Regions from separate parts of the Butyrivibrio sp. FCS006 genome, predicted to be linked through region 1. Evidence: a T-box and tRNA genes for the amino acid it is inferred to sense, from the RefSeq annotation. Region 1 holds a T-box; the other holds one or more tRNA genes.
The links. A T-box is a leader RNA that pairs with one kind of tRNA and senses whether it is charged. The one in region 1 lies ahead of proS (proline--tRNA ligase), so its partner is inferred to be a tRNA-Pro.
Positions count from the first base shown of each region.

Region 2: it encodes a tRNA-Pro, which carries the amino acid that the T-box ahead of proS (proline--tRNA ligase) is inferred to sense. The anticodon was not compared.

Region 1 covers NZ_AUKB01000012.1:236,179-243,961, reverse strand. The annotation lists gene murI (glutamate racemase) at 1-439, shown strand, start outside; gene nrdD (anaerobic ribonucleoside-triphosphate reductase) at 530-2,767, shown strand; gene nrdG (anaerobic ribonucleoside-triphosphate reductase activating protein) at 2,890-3,438, shown strand; gene G633_RS0104125 (sugar kinase) at 3,576-4,598, shown strand; T-box leader at 4,737-4,952, shown strand; gene proS (proline--tRNA ligase) at 5,030-6,463, shown strand; gene G633_RS0104115 (sensor domain-containing diguanylate cyclase) at 6,479-7,783, opposite strand, start outside.
Region 2 covers NZ_KE384205.1:117,660-125,442, reverse strand. The annotation lists gene G633_RS0115190 (sugar ABC transporter substrate-binding protein) at 1-753, shown strand, start outside; gene G633_RS0115185 (galactose ABC transporter substrate-binding protein) at 785-1,813, shown strand; tRNA gene G633_RS0115180 (tRNA-Pro) at 1,952-2,024, shown strand; gene G633_RS0115175 (diguanylate cyclase) at 2,077-3,321, opposite strand; gene G633_RS19545 (flavodoxin family protein) at 3,604-4,773, shown strand; gene G633_RS0115165 (2-dehydropantoate 2-reductase) at 4,791-5,390, shown strand; gene G633_RS0115160 (LacI family DNA-binding transcriptional regulator) at 5,467-6,516, opposite strand; gene G633_RS0115155 (ABC transporter permease) at 6,730-7,650, shown strand; gene G633_RS0115150 (carbohydrate ABC transporter permease) at 7,681-7,783, shown strand, end outside.

The sequences.
Region 1 (7,783 bases):
GCTCCACAGAGTTGACGAGGACCACAGAGTTGACCTTCTGGCAATGCCTAAGCTTGTGGAGTTTGCAGAGCGCGAGGAGTTTGAATCGGAGGCTGTAAAAGAGTACATAACCCAGCAGTTTGGAGCTTTCGATAAGGAGAAGTACTGCGCACTGGTTCTTGGATGTACTCATTTTAATTACTTTAAACCTCTCTATAGAGAGTACTTTGGTCAGGAGACTCTTTTGATAGACGGTAACAGAGGTACGGTAAGACATCTTGCAGATGTACTTTCTCTGGATATGGCACAAGATATAGATATGTCTTTTGACAAAAATAACGAAATGTCGTGGATGAAAAACACGGAATATTATTTTTCCGGAAAAGAGATAACCGGGGGAGAAACGCTGGAACACCTAAAAAGACTGCATTTGCGTCTGGAAAAAGTTCGAAATTTTTGAGCTTGAATTATCCCATATAATGTATTATCATATTTATGTGACCACAAGATATTGTGGACGGAAGGTGTTTCGAAAGGAAAGGGGTTAGTTATGAAGATAATAAAGAGAAGCGGAAAAGAAGTTGCCTTTGACGGCAGCAAGATTATCGCTGCGATTGAAAAGGCCAACAACGAGGTTACTGAGGAGAAGAAGCTGACAGACGGTCAGATCAGTGACATCGAGAAAGCTGTTGAAAAACAGTGCGCCTCTCTTACCCGTGCAGCCAGCGTGGAGGAGATTCAGGACATGGTTGAGGATGGCCTGATGAAGTCCGGCAAGTTTGAGGTTGCAAGGAAATATATCACATATCGTTATAAGCATGCTCTGGTTAGAAAGTCCAACACAACCGATGAGCAGATCATGTCTCTTATTGAGTGTAGCAACGAAGAGGTTAAGCAGGAGAATTCAAACAAGAATCCTACTGTTAACAGCGTTCAGAGAGACTATATGGCAGGCGAAGTAAGTAAGGATATCACAAAGAGATTCCTTCTTCCCGATGATGTTGTTAAGGCTCACGAGGAAGGTCTTATCCACTTCCATGATGCTGACTACTTTGCTCAGCACATGCACAACTGCTGCCTGGTAAACCTTGAGGATATGCTTCAGAACGGAACCGTTATCTCCGAGACCATGATCGAGCGTCCCAAGAGCTTCTCAACTGCTTGTAATATTGCAACTCAGGCAATTGCACAGATCGCAAGCTCACAGTACGGCGGACAGTCTATTACACTTTCACACCTGGTTCCTTTTGTTGATGTCAGCAGACAGAAATTCCGCAAGGAAGTTGCTCTTGAGTTCGAGACAGCCGGCATGAAGATCAACAAGAAACAGGTTGATGAGATCGCAGAGATGCGAGTTAAGAAAGAGATCGAGAGAGGATGCCAGGTTATCCAGTATCAGGTAATCACACTTATGACCACAAACGGTCAGGCTCCTTTCATTACAGTATATATGTACCTCGATGAAGTTCCTGAGGGACAGATGAGAGACGACCTTGCAATGGTCATCGAAGAGATGCTAAGGCAACGTATCTACGGTGTCAAGAATGAGAAGGGTCAGCTCATAACACCTGCATTCCCTAAGCTCATCTACGTTCTCGATGAGGATAACATCACTGAGGATTCCAAGTACTGGTACCTCACAGAGCTGGCAGCTAAGTGCACAGCCAAGAGACTGGTACCTGATTACATCTCAGCCAAGAAGATGAAAGAGCTCAAGAAGGGTGATGTTTATCCTTGCATGGGATGCAGATCATTCCTTACTCCCGATAATGAAGCTCTTGCAGAGGGACTTTGCAACGCAGGAAACAAGGCTAAGGCCAAGAATTATACAGAAGGAACACACAAGTATTACGGAAGATTCAACCAGGGTGTTGTAACTCTTAACCTCGTTGATGTTGCATGTTCATCCGCTAAGGACGAGGACAGATTCTGGGAGATCCTCGATGAGAGATGTGAGCTTTGCTACAGAGCACTGATGGCAAGACACAACAGACTCCTTGGTACTCCTTCAGATGTAGCTCCTATCCTTTGGCAGAATGGAGCACTTGCAAGACTTGAGAAGGGTGAAAAGATTGATCCACTTCTTTTCGGAAACTACTCAACAATTTCCCTTGGCTATGCAGGACTTTGTGAGTGTACCAAGTACATGAAGGGTGTATCCCACACAGATCCAAGAGGTAAGGATTTCGCACTTAAGGTTATGCAGTTCCTCAATGACAAGTGCGCAGCATGGCGTGCTAAAGAGAATGTATCCTTCTCACTTTACGGAACGCCTCTTGAGTCAACAACCTATAAGTTTGCCAAGGCTCTTCAGAAGAGATTTGGAATCATTCCTGAGGTTACTGACAAGAACTACATTACAAACAGCTATCACGTACACGTAACAGAGCAGATCGATGCTTTCACAAAGCTTAAGTTTGAAGCTGAGTTCCAGGCTCTTTCACCGGGAGGAGCTATCAGTTACGTTGAGGTTCCTGATATGAACAGCAACATTGAGGCTGTTATCTCTGTTATGAAGTACATTTATGAGAACATCATGTACGCAGAGCTCAACACCAAGTCAGATTACTGCCAGTGCTGCGGATATGACGGAGAGATCAAGATCGTTACCGATACAGACGGAAAGCTTATCTGGGAGTGCCCTAACTGTGGTAACCGCGATCAGAACAAGATGAACGTTGCAAGACGTACCTGTGGATATATCGGAACCCAGTTCTGGAATCAGGGACGTACTCAGGAGATCAAGGAGAGGGTTCTTCACATGTCCAACCCTAAGATTTCCTGCTGATAATATGTTTAATGGCGAACCCGTGTAAGGTATCGCTTGGGGGTTATTGAAAAAGTATGAAATACAGATACAAGCCGGGCAGATAAAGTCCGGCTTGTATTGTAATTTAGAGGATCGAAGTTATGAATTACGGACAGGTTTATTACAATGACGTTGCCAACGGAGTGGGATGCAGAACAGCCTTTTTCGTATCGGGCTGCACTCATCACTGCAAGGGGTGCTTTAATGAGATGACCTGGGACTTTAATTACGGTCAGCCTTATACAAAAGAGGTTGAGGATGACCTTGTTGAGTCTCTTAAGCCGGGATATATTGATGGTCTTACCATTCTTGGTGGAGAGCCTATGGAGATAGTAAACCAGAAGGAGATAAGACCGCTTCTTGAGAGGATAAAAAAGGAAGTCCCAAGGGCCACCATCTGGATCTATTCGGGGTATCTGTGGGAGGAGCTTACAGATCCTGACAACAAGAGATGCCACGGTGAAGATACCGATGCAATCCTTGCGATGACTGATGTTTTGGTGGACGGAGAGTTCATGCTTGATAAGAAAGACCTGATGCTGAGATTCAGGGGCTCCTCAAACCAGAGAGTCATTGATGTAAAAGAGACATTAAAGAAGGGCGAAGTCGTGCTCTCAAAATATAACGACAGAGATACTTCCAGGGGATGATCGCTATCCCCTGTTTTTTTGTTCAAAATAATCAATATTATCAACAATGTAAGCCCTTACACTTGCATTTCTCATATATTATCATATAGTTGTCTGCAGATAGTCTGTAGTTTTGATGGTGAATAAGGAGGCCGGCTATGGGAGATGGAAGATTTGATCTTTTGACCTTTGGAGAAATAATGCTTAGACTTTCTCCACCCAATTACGAACTAATGACCAGGGGAGATGTGTTTGATAAAAGAGCCGGCGGATCCGAGCTCAATGTGGCGTCCGGTGTAGCTCTTTTGGGCATGCGCACCGGCGTTATATCGAGACTTCCCAAGAATGCTCTCGGAACCTTTATCAAGAACAGGATAAGGTTTGAGGGTGTTTCAGATGATTATCTTATCTATGACGATGCCCCTGAGGCTCGTCTTGGTATCTATTACTATGAAAATGGAGCTGCGCCCAGAAAGCCCTCCATTGTCTATGACAGAATGAATTCCTCGATTACAAGGATAAGCCTTGATGAAATTCCTGAGAGTGTATATTCCAATACAAGAATGTTCCATACCAGCGGTATAACTCTGGCGCTCAACAAGAATACCTGCGAAGTTACCACAGAGATGATAAAGAGATTTAAGGCTGCGGGAGCGAAGGTGTCTTTTGACTGCAACTACAGAGCAAACCTCTGGAGTGAAGAAGAGGCAAGGGCAGCTATTAAGAGCATTCTGCCCTATGTTGATATTCTCTTTGTTTCCGAGGAGACTTCAAGGCGCATGATGCAAAAAGAAGGAGAGCTCTCCGATATTATGAAGAGCTATACGCAGGATTATCCTGTAGAGATTGTCTGCACAACCCAGCGCGAAGTAATCAGCCCTAAAAAGCATAACTTTACTTCAACCATCTACAGCGCCAAGGAAGATAAGTTCTACACCGAAAAGCCTTATACAGGCATCGACGTAATCGACAGGATCGGTTCCGGTGATGCGTATGTATCCGGTGTTTTGTACGGACTTCTTGAGTATGATGACGTGGAGAAAGCTCTTTTCTACGGAAATGCAACCTCCAGCGTTAAGAACACAGTACCGGGTGATCTTCCTGCATGTGACAAGCAGGTAATTGACAGCATCATCAGAAATCACCACTCTGACGGTCCCCAGAGCGAGTTGAACCGGTAATGAACCCAGGGGACGGAGTCAGTGGCTCATAATCTGACAAATCGGTTAATTGTCAGATTATGAGCCACTGACTCCGTCCCCTGGGTTCAAAATGGCTTGACAATCTTTGGGTTTGAAACTAGAATGAGTGAAATAAATAAATCGACGTTGAAGAGGAATAGTAACTGCAATCACGTTTCAGAGAGAGGGCCGTTTGGTGTGAGGCTCTTACGGAAAAACAGCGAACCCGCCTTGGAGTCCTGTATGAAAGCGTCAGCATAAATACAGCGTTACCCGCGTTAAGGGCACAAATGAAGTGAAATCTGCTTTTGCGGATTTAAATAGGGTGGTACCGCCGAGCTTTCGGTCCCTGTTTTTAGGGATGCGAAGGCTTATTTTTTTAGCTTAAACAACCTCGTATCCACTTCATAACGAAAGAGAGAGGAGAAATTATGGCAGACAACAAGAAACTCGTTTCTGAGATCACATCCATGGATGAAGATTTCACACAATGGTACACAGACGTATGTATCAAGGCAGACCTTGTAAGCTACTCAAACATCAAGGGATGCATGGTTATCAAGCCTGCAGGCTATGCAATCTGGGAGCTTATTCAGAAGCACCTCGATGCAAGATTTAAGGAGACAGGCGTTCAGAACGCATACCTTCCTATGTTCATTCCCGAGTCACTTCTTCAGAAGGAGAAGGATCACGTAGAGGGCTTTGCTCCTGAGGTAGCATGGGTAACTCACGGAGGACTTGAGCCTCTTACAGAGAGATACTGCGTACGTCCTACATCAGAGACACTGTTTTGCGACTACTACAAGGGAGAGATCCACTCCTACAAGGATCTTCCACAGGTTCTCAACCAGTGGTGCAGCGTTGTTCGTTGGGAGAAAGAGACTAGACCTTTCCTTAGAAGCAGAGAGTTCCTCTGGCAGGAAGGACACACAGCTCACGCAACAATGGAAGAGGCTGAGGAGAGAACACAGCAGATGCTTAATGTCTATGCTGATTTCCTTGAGAACGATATGGCCATTCCTGTTGTTAAGGGACGCAAGACAGATAAAGAGAAATTCGCAGGTGCTGAGGCTACTTATACAGTAGAGGCACTTATGCATGACGGACGTGCTCTTCAGAGCGCAACAAGCCACAACTTCGGCGACGGCTTTGCAAAGGCTTTCGGAATCCAGTACGCAGGAAAAGACAATCAGCTTCACTATGTATGTCAGACATCCTGGGGACTTACAACACGTACAATCGGTGCTATGATCATGGTACACGGCGACAATTCAGGCCTTGTAGTACCTCCTAAGATCGCTCCTGTACAGGTTGTTGTTATTCCTATCCAGCAGAAGAAGGAAGGCGTTCTTGATGCAGCTTACGATATCGCAAAGAGTCTTTCAGATTACAGAGTAAAGACAGACGATTCTGACAGAACACCCGGATTTAAATTCGCTGAGCAGGAGATGAGAGGTATTCCTGTTCGTGTCGAGATCGGACCTAAGGATCTTGAAGCAGGTAAGTGCGTACTTGTAAGAAGAGACACAAGAGAGAAGATCGAATGTGCTATCTCTGAGGTTTCAGCTAAGGTTGGTGAGCTTCTTGATACAATCCAGAAGGATATGTTCGAGAGAGCTAAGAAGCACCTTGCAGAGCACACCTTCGCAGCTCACAACAAAGAGGAGTTCGCAGAGGCCTTCAAGGAGACCAAGGGCTTTGTAAAGGCTATGTGGTGCGGATGCCAGGAGTGTGAGGACAAGATCAAGGAAGAGTTCTCAGCTACCAGCAGATGCATTCCTTTTGAACAAGAAAAGCTCTCCGACACATGTGTAATGTGCGGAAAGCCTGCAACTAAGATGGTATATTGGGGACGCGCGTATTAATGCGCGTCCTTTTTTTTATCTCTTCATCATGTTTGCGTAGTGTGCTCTCTTGTAGTCATACATTCTCTGATCAGCCAACATGAATACCGAATGTGTATCCCCATCTTCTACCTCTTCTCTGAAGGCGTAGCCATATGATACACTGTGATTAACGTCAGGAACTTTTTTATCAAGCTCTAAAAGCTCCTGATCCAGTTTAACAAGTCTTTTATCAAGCTCCATTGGAGTTGTCTTTTCAATCAGCACTAAAAATTCGTCTCCGCCAATCCTGGTACAGACTCCGAGATCCCCAATAACAGCTTTAAGTGTATCCGCAAAGGACTTAAGAAGCTTATCCCCGGCCGGATGTCCGGCGTTGTCGTTGACCTCTTTAAGACCGTTAAGATCAAGGCTCAGCAGGCAGAAATTCTTGTCTGACTTATTAAAGACATCAAGCCTTTCGTCGCAGCTGACTCTGTTTGGAAGACCGGTGAGATTGTCGATGTAGGCAATCTTTGTAAGGGCTGCATACTCTTTTTTCTGGGCAAAAGAGTGTGTCATATATACAAAGTAATTAAGCAGCTGCATAAATACGAAGAACATAACTCCGGTGGGCATGATGGCGGAGATAATCGGGGTGCTGGCAAAGCCAATATACTGGTGAAGCACAGCGGCTATTATGTAGCCAAACAGTGACACAGCCATGAAGGTTATGCCTATCATCAGGATCAGCCTCGAGGAATTGTGGCTTTTGCTCTTTAAGTCCATGTAGTCATAGGCTACCAGTATGATCATACCCGCAGTAGAAATAAAGTAGTAGGGATACTGGAAATGATTTATGTGCACAACATTCAAGAAGTGCAGGAACATGAAAGTAAGAGAAAAGGCAAGAGTTGAAAGACCCATTACTATCAGTATTTTATTCTCCCAACGTCTGTGAAGGTCAAATACAATGGCATAGATAAGCGGCGTTATCAGGTACATGGTGCAGAACTCAAGCGTTGTATTTATGTTGGGAGGCAGCACAAAGTCCGTGACATCAAAGGCGGTTAAGATCCAGCAGCCAAGAACAATATTAAGGACAGAGCACAGAATCTGTGTTGTAACGCCGGCTGACCTGATATAGAAGAGCAGGGATATTATCAGGAACACCTCACCGAACATCATCATGAAAAGACCTATGGTGAAGGGATAGATCATTGAATGGATCATGTCTCTGTAAATATCGTCGAAATCACCAATCAAAGGCGTGATTATATCGGCTCTTGTGGAGTTTTCAGTAACATAGAGCCTGATGGTAAGTCTTTTACCCACGTAATTGTCCGGGAGCGGGATGAAATT
Region 2 (7,783 bases), on a different contig from region 1:
AACTTAAGTCTGAGTCAGCAGTACAAGCTGATAAACGAGGAGATATACGATGGAGCCGATGGTATTGTATTTCAGGTAAACAGCAGCAGAGGAACTGAGAATATGATATCTGATATCAGCAACAAGGCAGTACTTCTTCTGGTCGATACCAGTGCGGATACAGACGTTGATGTTGAGGGCAGATCTGCCTGCATACAGGTTGACAACGTAGAGCTGGGAAGAGCCCTGGCCAATGAAGTCAGGATAGCCTTTGATAATAAACTTGACGGCAAGAGGATTGGAATCATCACAGGTAATTTAAGACAAAATGCCCTTGCGGAGAGGTTTAAAGGATTTACCGAAAACATAGAAACATCGGGTGCAGAGATTGCCTGGTCTGACTATGATCCTGTCAGCATGGCCGACAGAGTAGTAAGAAGACAGAATGAATCAGAGGCGGATATTATTGTTGCTCTTGATAACAATGGGCTTGAATGCGCCGCTGAATATGCTCAGAAGCAGGAGAGTGCTCCGGTAATCTTCGGTGTTGGAATTTCCATTAAGAATGTCAGTTATTTGGATGACGGACTGATCACAAGCATGGTGGTTCCAAATGAGTATTACATGGGGTATCAGTCGGTGGCAGCCATTGCACGGCGCCTTGATAACAAGCTTACTCCCATGGAAGATGAGAAGATACCTTTCAGGGTTGTAAACAGGGACAATCTGTTTGATGAGAGCAATCAAAGAATCCTTTTCCCTGTGGTCCACTAAAGCATCTTAGGAAAGTATCGGGATCGTGAATATGAAAAAAGTTTTGGTAACGCTGCTTACTGCATTATGTCTTTTGACAACAATATTGTCCGGCTGCGGTAAGCAAAGCGAAAATAAAAGTGAATCAAAGATAAAGATTGGTGTCTCAGCCTATGACATGTACGACACATTTCTGGGGCAGCTCGTGGAGCTGTTTCAGAGCTTTCAGAACGAGGATGTGGAGATTGTAGTCTACAACGCGGCGCAGAGCCAGCAGACCCAGAATTCCCAGGTCAGGAAGATGATCGAGGACGGGATGGACGTGATCTGCGTAAACCTTGTGGACAGAACGGACCCCACAGCTGTCATTGATGCAGCCAGAAAAGCCGATGTGCCGGTTATCTTCTTTAATAGAGAGCTGGTTGAGGGAGACATCGGAAGGTGGGACAAGCTCTTTTACATAGGGGCAGATGCTGAGCAGTCGGGAGTCATGGAGGGCGAGCTGGCAGCCTGGGCATGCATTACGAACAAGGAACTTGACAGGAATGGAGATGGCATGATCCAGTTCGTGGTATTAGAGGGAGAAGCCGGGCATCAGGACGCTATTGTCAGGACTGAGGCTTCCATAAATACCATGAAAAAGCAGGGGATTGAGATCGACAAGCTTGGCTATGCCATTGCCAACTGGAACAGGGCACAGGCACAGACCAAGGCGACGCAGTTTATTGAGGACTACGGCGATGATATTGAGCTGGTCCTTTCAAACAACGATGACATGGCCCTGGGAGCCATTGATGCATACGAAGCCATGGCCATACCCAGAAACAAATGGCCGGCAATTCTTGGAATAGACGGAACGGATGTAGGACTGGAAGCCGTTAAGGATGACAAAATGGTAGGAACCGTCTACAACGACAAAGAAGGACAGGCGACTGCCATGTTTGAGCTTGCCTGTGTGCTGGCTAAGGGCGGCAGTATTGATGAACTTTCGGATAAATACACCATTGAAAACGAAAGATATATCAGGCTTCCTTATGCCAAGGTAACTTCCTCGAATATCATTCAGTTCATCGGCAGGTAATTTGTGATGGGATATTATATGAAGAAATGTACGTCAGTACGATTATCTGAATGAATTTCAAATTTATGGTTGCTTTTATGGCGAGGACGTTATATAATAGCTTTTGTCGCTGGTCGAGATACTTGCGACAACCCAAATCGGGGTGTGGCTCAGTTGGTAGAGCACTATCTTAGGGAGGTAGGGGCCGCGTGTTCGAATCACGTCACTCCGATTCATGAAAACCGCTCATAATGAGCGGTTTTTTATCTGTAATGATCGCAAGCTCATCTGTAGCTGCCATAGGTTTTCTTGAAAATCTCTTTTTCCTTGTACATGGCCTCATCAGCACGTTTCATAACATCTGTTATTCCTGTATCAGATGCTTGATACTCAGCAAAACCCAAAGAAACTGAATAACGCTGCCATGGATCTTTTGTATCATCTATAAATGTGTCTATGAACTGAGACTTTAACATTTCATACAGGTATTTCCTGTTGGTATAATCATTTCCTTCAAGGACAACAACGAATTCATCCCCTCCAATCCTGAATATATGGGATTCTTTGCACAGATCCGAAATCACCTTGCAACAGCCTATGATGTATTCATCACCTGCCTTGTGTCCGAACTGATCATTGACATACTTAAGGTTATTGACGTCTGCCATGATAATGGCTATTTCAGGGGATTCTTCATTATCAATCTTTTCAAGGAGTACCATGGCCATTTCCTCAAAGGCTGCTTTGTTTTTGACACCGGTCATGACATCGGTATGAGCCTTTTCAGAGACAGTTTTGTACTCACTCATATATCGCAGATTGCTTTCAGCGCTTGAAATAAGGGTCTCATACAGAGACTGGATCTCGTGGTTGGTATGGATCTTCAGATCTTGTAAACTGCGGAGATTTTCTTCCCTGTCTTTGATGGTTGCATATCTGAATTTGGACAGGCAAAGGAAAATCTTCTCGATGGGATTTGTGATTCTGACTGCTACGGCCTGCATTCCAAGAGCAAAAACGACCAGCATATTGGCAAAGGCAATGCCAAAAAGTCTTAAAAAGAAGGCCCTGTTATCATTCCTTACCTTGGTGAGATCAAAATCTATCAGCAGATATCCTTGAAAATTGCCTTTGGAATCTAATAGAGGTTTGGAAACGGTAAGCAGATATCCCCATTTAGTATTATCAGTTACTGCATCAAGTGGTTCTCCTGCGCCGTGGTTAGCTATTTGAGCAAGAATATCCTCCTCAATCTCATAATTTTCTCCAAGCTGACTTGCCTCATCATCATGATTGACCTGGGCATCAAAAAGATATGTTGCATTCACGCCATCATCATTTAAGTGATAGGCATACAGATAGAAAACTTCATCAAAATAACGTGGATATAAGTCCAGTTTTTTTGCGGTTTTTTCATATTCGGCAATATCGTAGTTCCCATTTAGATAATCAGGAATGTGGTCGATAACAATGTCCTCGGCTGCGAGGTTAAGTATCTCTTCTCCGTGCTCTATATAAGTTTCCTTCATATTGCTGGAAAATCTCATATAGCAAGCAATCAGGACCACGCTTACAAGCGCTAAATATGTAAAAAAACTGATCAGTGGAAATTTAACTTTCAGCGTGTTGATTTTTTTCAACATTTTTGGCCTCATTTTTCTTGTCTCTATATCGCTAACTACTTTATATTTTAATATAACCTTCTTCATTTAACAACGAATCACCCGCAACAAGAAAAGACCGGTCGTGAAAACGGCTGGTCTTTTTGCGTGATGATTGCTATTATTGAATTACTAAAGGGGGAGAAGTGTATGAATTTACTGATTCATGATCTTGATGAAAAAGAGTGGGGACAGATTTCACAGGATTATCAGGGATGGGAAGTAATAGCTCCGTCAAAAGAGATTAAGCCCTGCGCAGGGTGTTTTGGCTGCTGGTTAAAGACACCGGGAGAATGCGTTATCAAAGATGGCTATAACAGGATGGGGTATCTCATCCATAAGGCTGATGAGCTTGTGGTAATGACCAGGTACACCTATGGCGGATTTAGCAGCTTTGTTAAGAATGTATTCGACAGAAGTATCGGATGGGTTCTTCCATATTTCCGCATTGTAGATAATGAGATGCATCACAAGATGCGCTATCCTGAGTCAAAAAAGATCACGGTCATCTTCAGAGGACATGACCTTACCAAAGAAGATCAGGCGGATGCTAAGCACTATGTGGAAGCTGTTTGCCGGAACTTCAACGGCGTGATCAAAGATATCAGATTTGAGGAAACCACTCAGTTACAGGAAGTAAAAGAATCTTCTGCCGGTTCGCAGCCGGCTTCGGATATGGCTTCCGGTAAAACCATCCTCTTTAACGGAAGTCTTAGAGGCGATAACTCAAACACATCAAAATTCCTTAACAAGCTCTCAGAAAGCATTGGAGAAGAGGCAGAAACAATCAGTCTTGTGCCATACCTGAATAAGCCTGAAGAACTCGAGCAGGCCTTATCAGGTGCAGACAAGATTGTCCTTGGATTTCCGATGTACGTTGACGGAATCCCTTCAGAAGTTCTAAAGGTCATGGAGCTTATGGAGAAGACATGTCCGCCCGGTGATAAAAAGATTTACACTGTAGTAAACATGGGCTTCTATGAGAGCTGCCAGATAAAAAATGTCTTGAGACAGGTGAGAAAGTGGAGTCAGAAATGCGGATTTACCTATGGCGGAGGAGTTGCCATAGGAGGCGGCGAAATGATGGGCGCGCTCATTCAGACCATTAATGCTCCGGCCGGCCCGGTGAAATATGTAGTTGAAGCTCTGCAGACACTGGGCGCTGTGATTGGAAATTCATCAGCTATAGACGACATTTACGCTGATGCATATAAATTCCCAAGAGCAGCTTATATGTTTATGGCCGGCAGAGGTTGGCCCAAGGCAGCAAAGAAAAACGGTCTTAAGAAGAAAGACCTGCTCCGAAGAATTGAAAACTAATTGTATGTGAGGATAATATGAATATTTACGTTGATTTTGATGACTGCTTATGCGAGACTGCCCAAGGCTTTTCGACTTTGGTTAAAGATTTGTTTGATATAGATGTTCCCTACGAAGCTATACATTCCTTCAATCTTCAGAAGTCTTTTGATCTTACTGATGAGCAGTATGAACAGATGATGATAGAAGCGCATACTCCAAAGAGTCTTTTGGCGTATGAAGAGACACCCGGGGCATCAAAAACCATCAATGGTTGGATAGATGAGGGACACAGCGTCTTTATCATAACAGGACGTCCGGATAGTGCCTATCAAGCTTCAAGGCAGTGGCTTGATGAGCATGACCTTAAGAGAGTTAAGCTTTATTGCCTTAACAAGTATGGGCGTGACAGCTTTATCAAGAACAGTGAGTTTGGTCTTGAACTTGAGGACTACTACAAGATGCACTTTGATGTTGCTGTAGAAGATTCTCCGGCTGCATTTGGATTCTTTGACCATTTACCAAATTTGCAGGTCAAGGTCTTTGATCGCCCCTGGAACAGGGACTGTGAACTGCCGGGAGCTAATTACACAAGAGTCTATAACTGGGATTCCATAAAGGAGTCTGTGAAAGCATAATAGCAATAAGCACATAATAAAATGGATATAAAGCTCACAAGGCTTTATATCCATTTTTTACATTAAGTCAAAATCTTTACATGGTAGAATCTCTGTAGATCAGATCCGTCTCTGTATAGGTTATTCGATAATTGAGATCCGGCTGTTCAATCCTTGACATAACAAGGTTTGCAGCTGAGTAGCCGATGATCTGGCTGTGAATGTGGCTGGTTGAGAGCGACGGGGTTACAATCTTGGACTCCGGTGAATCATCAAAGCCAAAGAGCTTGATGTCACGAGGACATTCAACACCCATCTTCTTAAGACCGTACAACAGGTCAAGGGCCACGAAGTCGTTGGCGCAGATAAACATCTCAGGAAAGCTCTTCATGTTCTCAAGGGCTTTGTATAGATAGTCTTTGTAATCGTCGCCGTGAGGGTGAACCTCTGTGAGGCAGTAGTCATCATTAACAGTAAGGTTATTGATGTACATCGCTTCTCTAAAGGCCATGAATCTCTCGTAGAAAGAGCGGCAGTGAGTGACCTGTCCGACAAAGCCGATGGAGGTTATACCTCTTTTACTCATATCATTGACAACAGTATATATACTTGAGAAATTGTCCATCAGCAGAATGTCTGCATCTAAAGGCTTCCAGTAGCTGGCAACCGGCGCATCGATCATAAGAACCGGAATACCAAGGCTGCAGAGCATCTCGCAGTACGGATGATTGAACATCTCAATGCAGGCAATGGCCTTAGTGTTTTCCTGTCTGAAGGAAAGCGGGAGAGAGAGCTCTGCAACATTGTGTTCATCTACTCTGTGCATTGTCAGACTGTATCTTAATAAAGAAACCTCATGCTGAAACTTATCCAGCATGGTAGAAGCAAAATGTGAATTGTTAAGGAAACTTCCGGTGAAAAGAGCTATCTCTCCGGAGGCTTTTGCTTTTGCTACGGAAGGGTTTCTTATTTCTGAAACAGAGTTTGCATATGAAAACTGTTTATATCCCATTTCTATAGCTTTTTCCAAGACCTTCTGTCTGGTCGATTCAGCTAAAACTCCGGTATTATTAATAGCCTTTGATACGGTATTGCGAGACACTCCCAGAGCATCCGCGATATCCTGAAGGGTAACTTTAGTTGCCATGTAAAATCTCCGATATATTAGTATAGACTGGGCTCATGCACATAAGAGGGCGCAATCACCTTATTCATTATAAAATGTAAAATTCTATGTGTCAAATGTAAATTAAAAATGTTACAAATGTAAAATTTCTATATTGACACATTATTTATGCCGTGTTATATTTTACATACGCAAACGAAATGTTACAAATGTAAAAGTGAGAAGGGGAGTTATATGAATGCGAAAGCAAAGGACAACAATCTACATAACACGCTGGTGTATATAAAACAGCACTGGCAGCTTTATGTATTCTTTTTGGGGCCGGCACTGATCCTTACTATTGTATTTAAGTATTTGCCCATGGGAGGAATCCTCATAGCGTTCCAGAAATACAATCCTTTTAAAGGAATCCTGGGAAGCGAATGGGTAGGACTTAAGTACTTCCAGCAGTTCCTGTCATCGCCGGATTTCCTGCAATACCTTATGAACACATTGAAGCTGAGTATCTTCGGACTTCTTTGGGGATTCCCGATGCCAATCATACTTGCACTGCTTCTTAACAGAATAGCAAGCAGCAAGATCAAGCAAAAGATACAGCTTGTACTGTACATGCCAAACTTCATTTCAGTCATCGTCCTCTGTGGTATGGTAAGAATTCTTCTTTCCGTAACAGGACCGCTGAACATGATGATGGGAAGTAATATCAACTTCCTTACAATCCCGGCAGCGTTCAGACCGATCTACATCATAAGCGGTATCTGGCAGGGAGCAGGATGGGCATCGATCATGTACACCGCAGCTCTCTCAAATGCCAGCAAAGAGCTCAAGGAAGCAGCACAGATTGACGGAGCAAATATCTGGCAGCAGATAAAGGCCGTTGAATGGCCGGCTATCAAGGATATGGTAGTTATCCAGTTCATCCTTCAGGCCGGAAACATCATGAGTATCGGATTTGAGAAGGCATACGCACTTCAGTCAGACATGAACCTGTCATCATCTGAGATCATAGCAACTTACGTTTATAAGAAAGGTCTTTTAAACGGTGACTACAGTTACTCAACAGCCGTTGGACTTTTTAACACCATCATCAATGTAATACTTCTTGTTGTAGTTAATAAGATAGTAGAGAAGATGAATGATGGACAGGGACTATAAGGAGGAACTCAGATGGAAAAGACACTTAGCATGAAAAAGAGTGAATTCGCGAGAGCTTCCATTGGGGATAAGATATTTCTTTTAACAGGATACGTACTATTGGGGCTTTTCGTAGCAGCTATTATCGGACCGG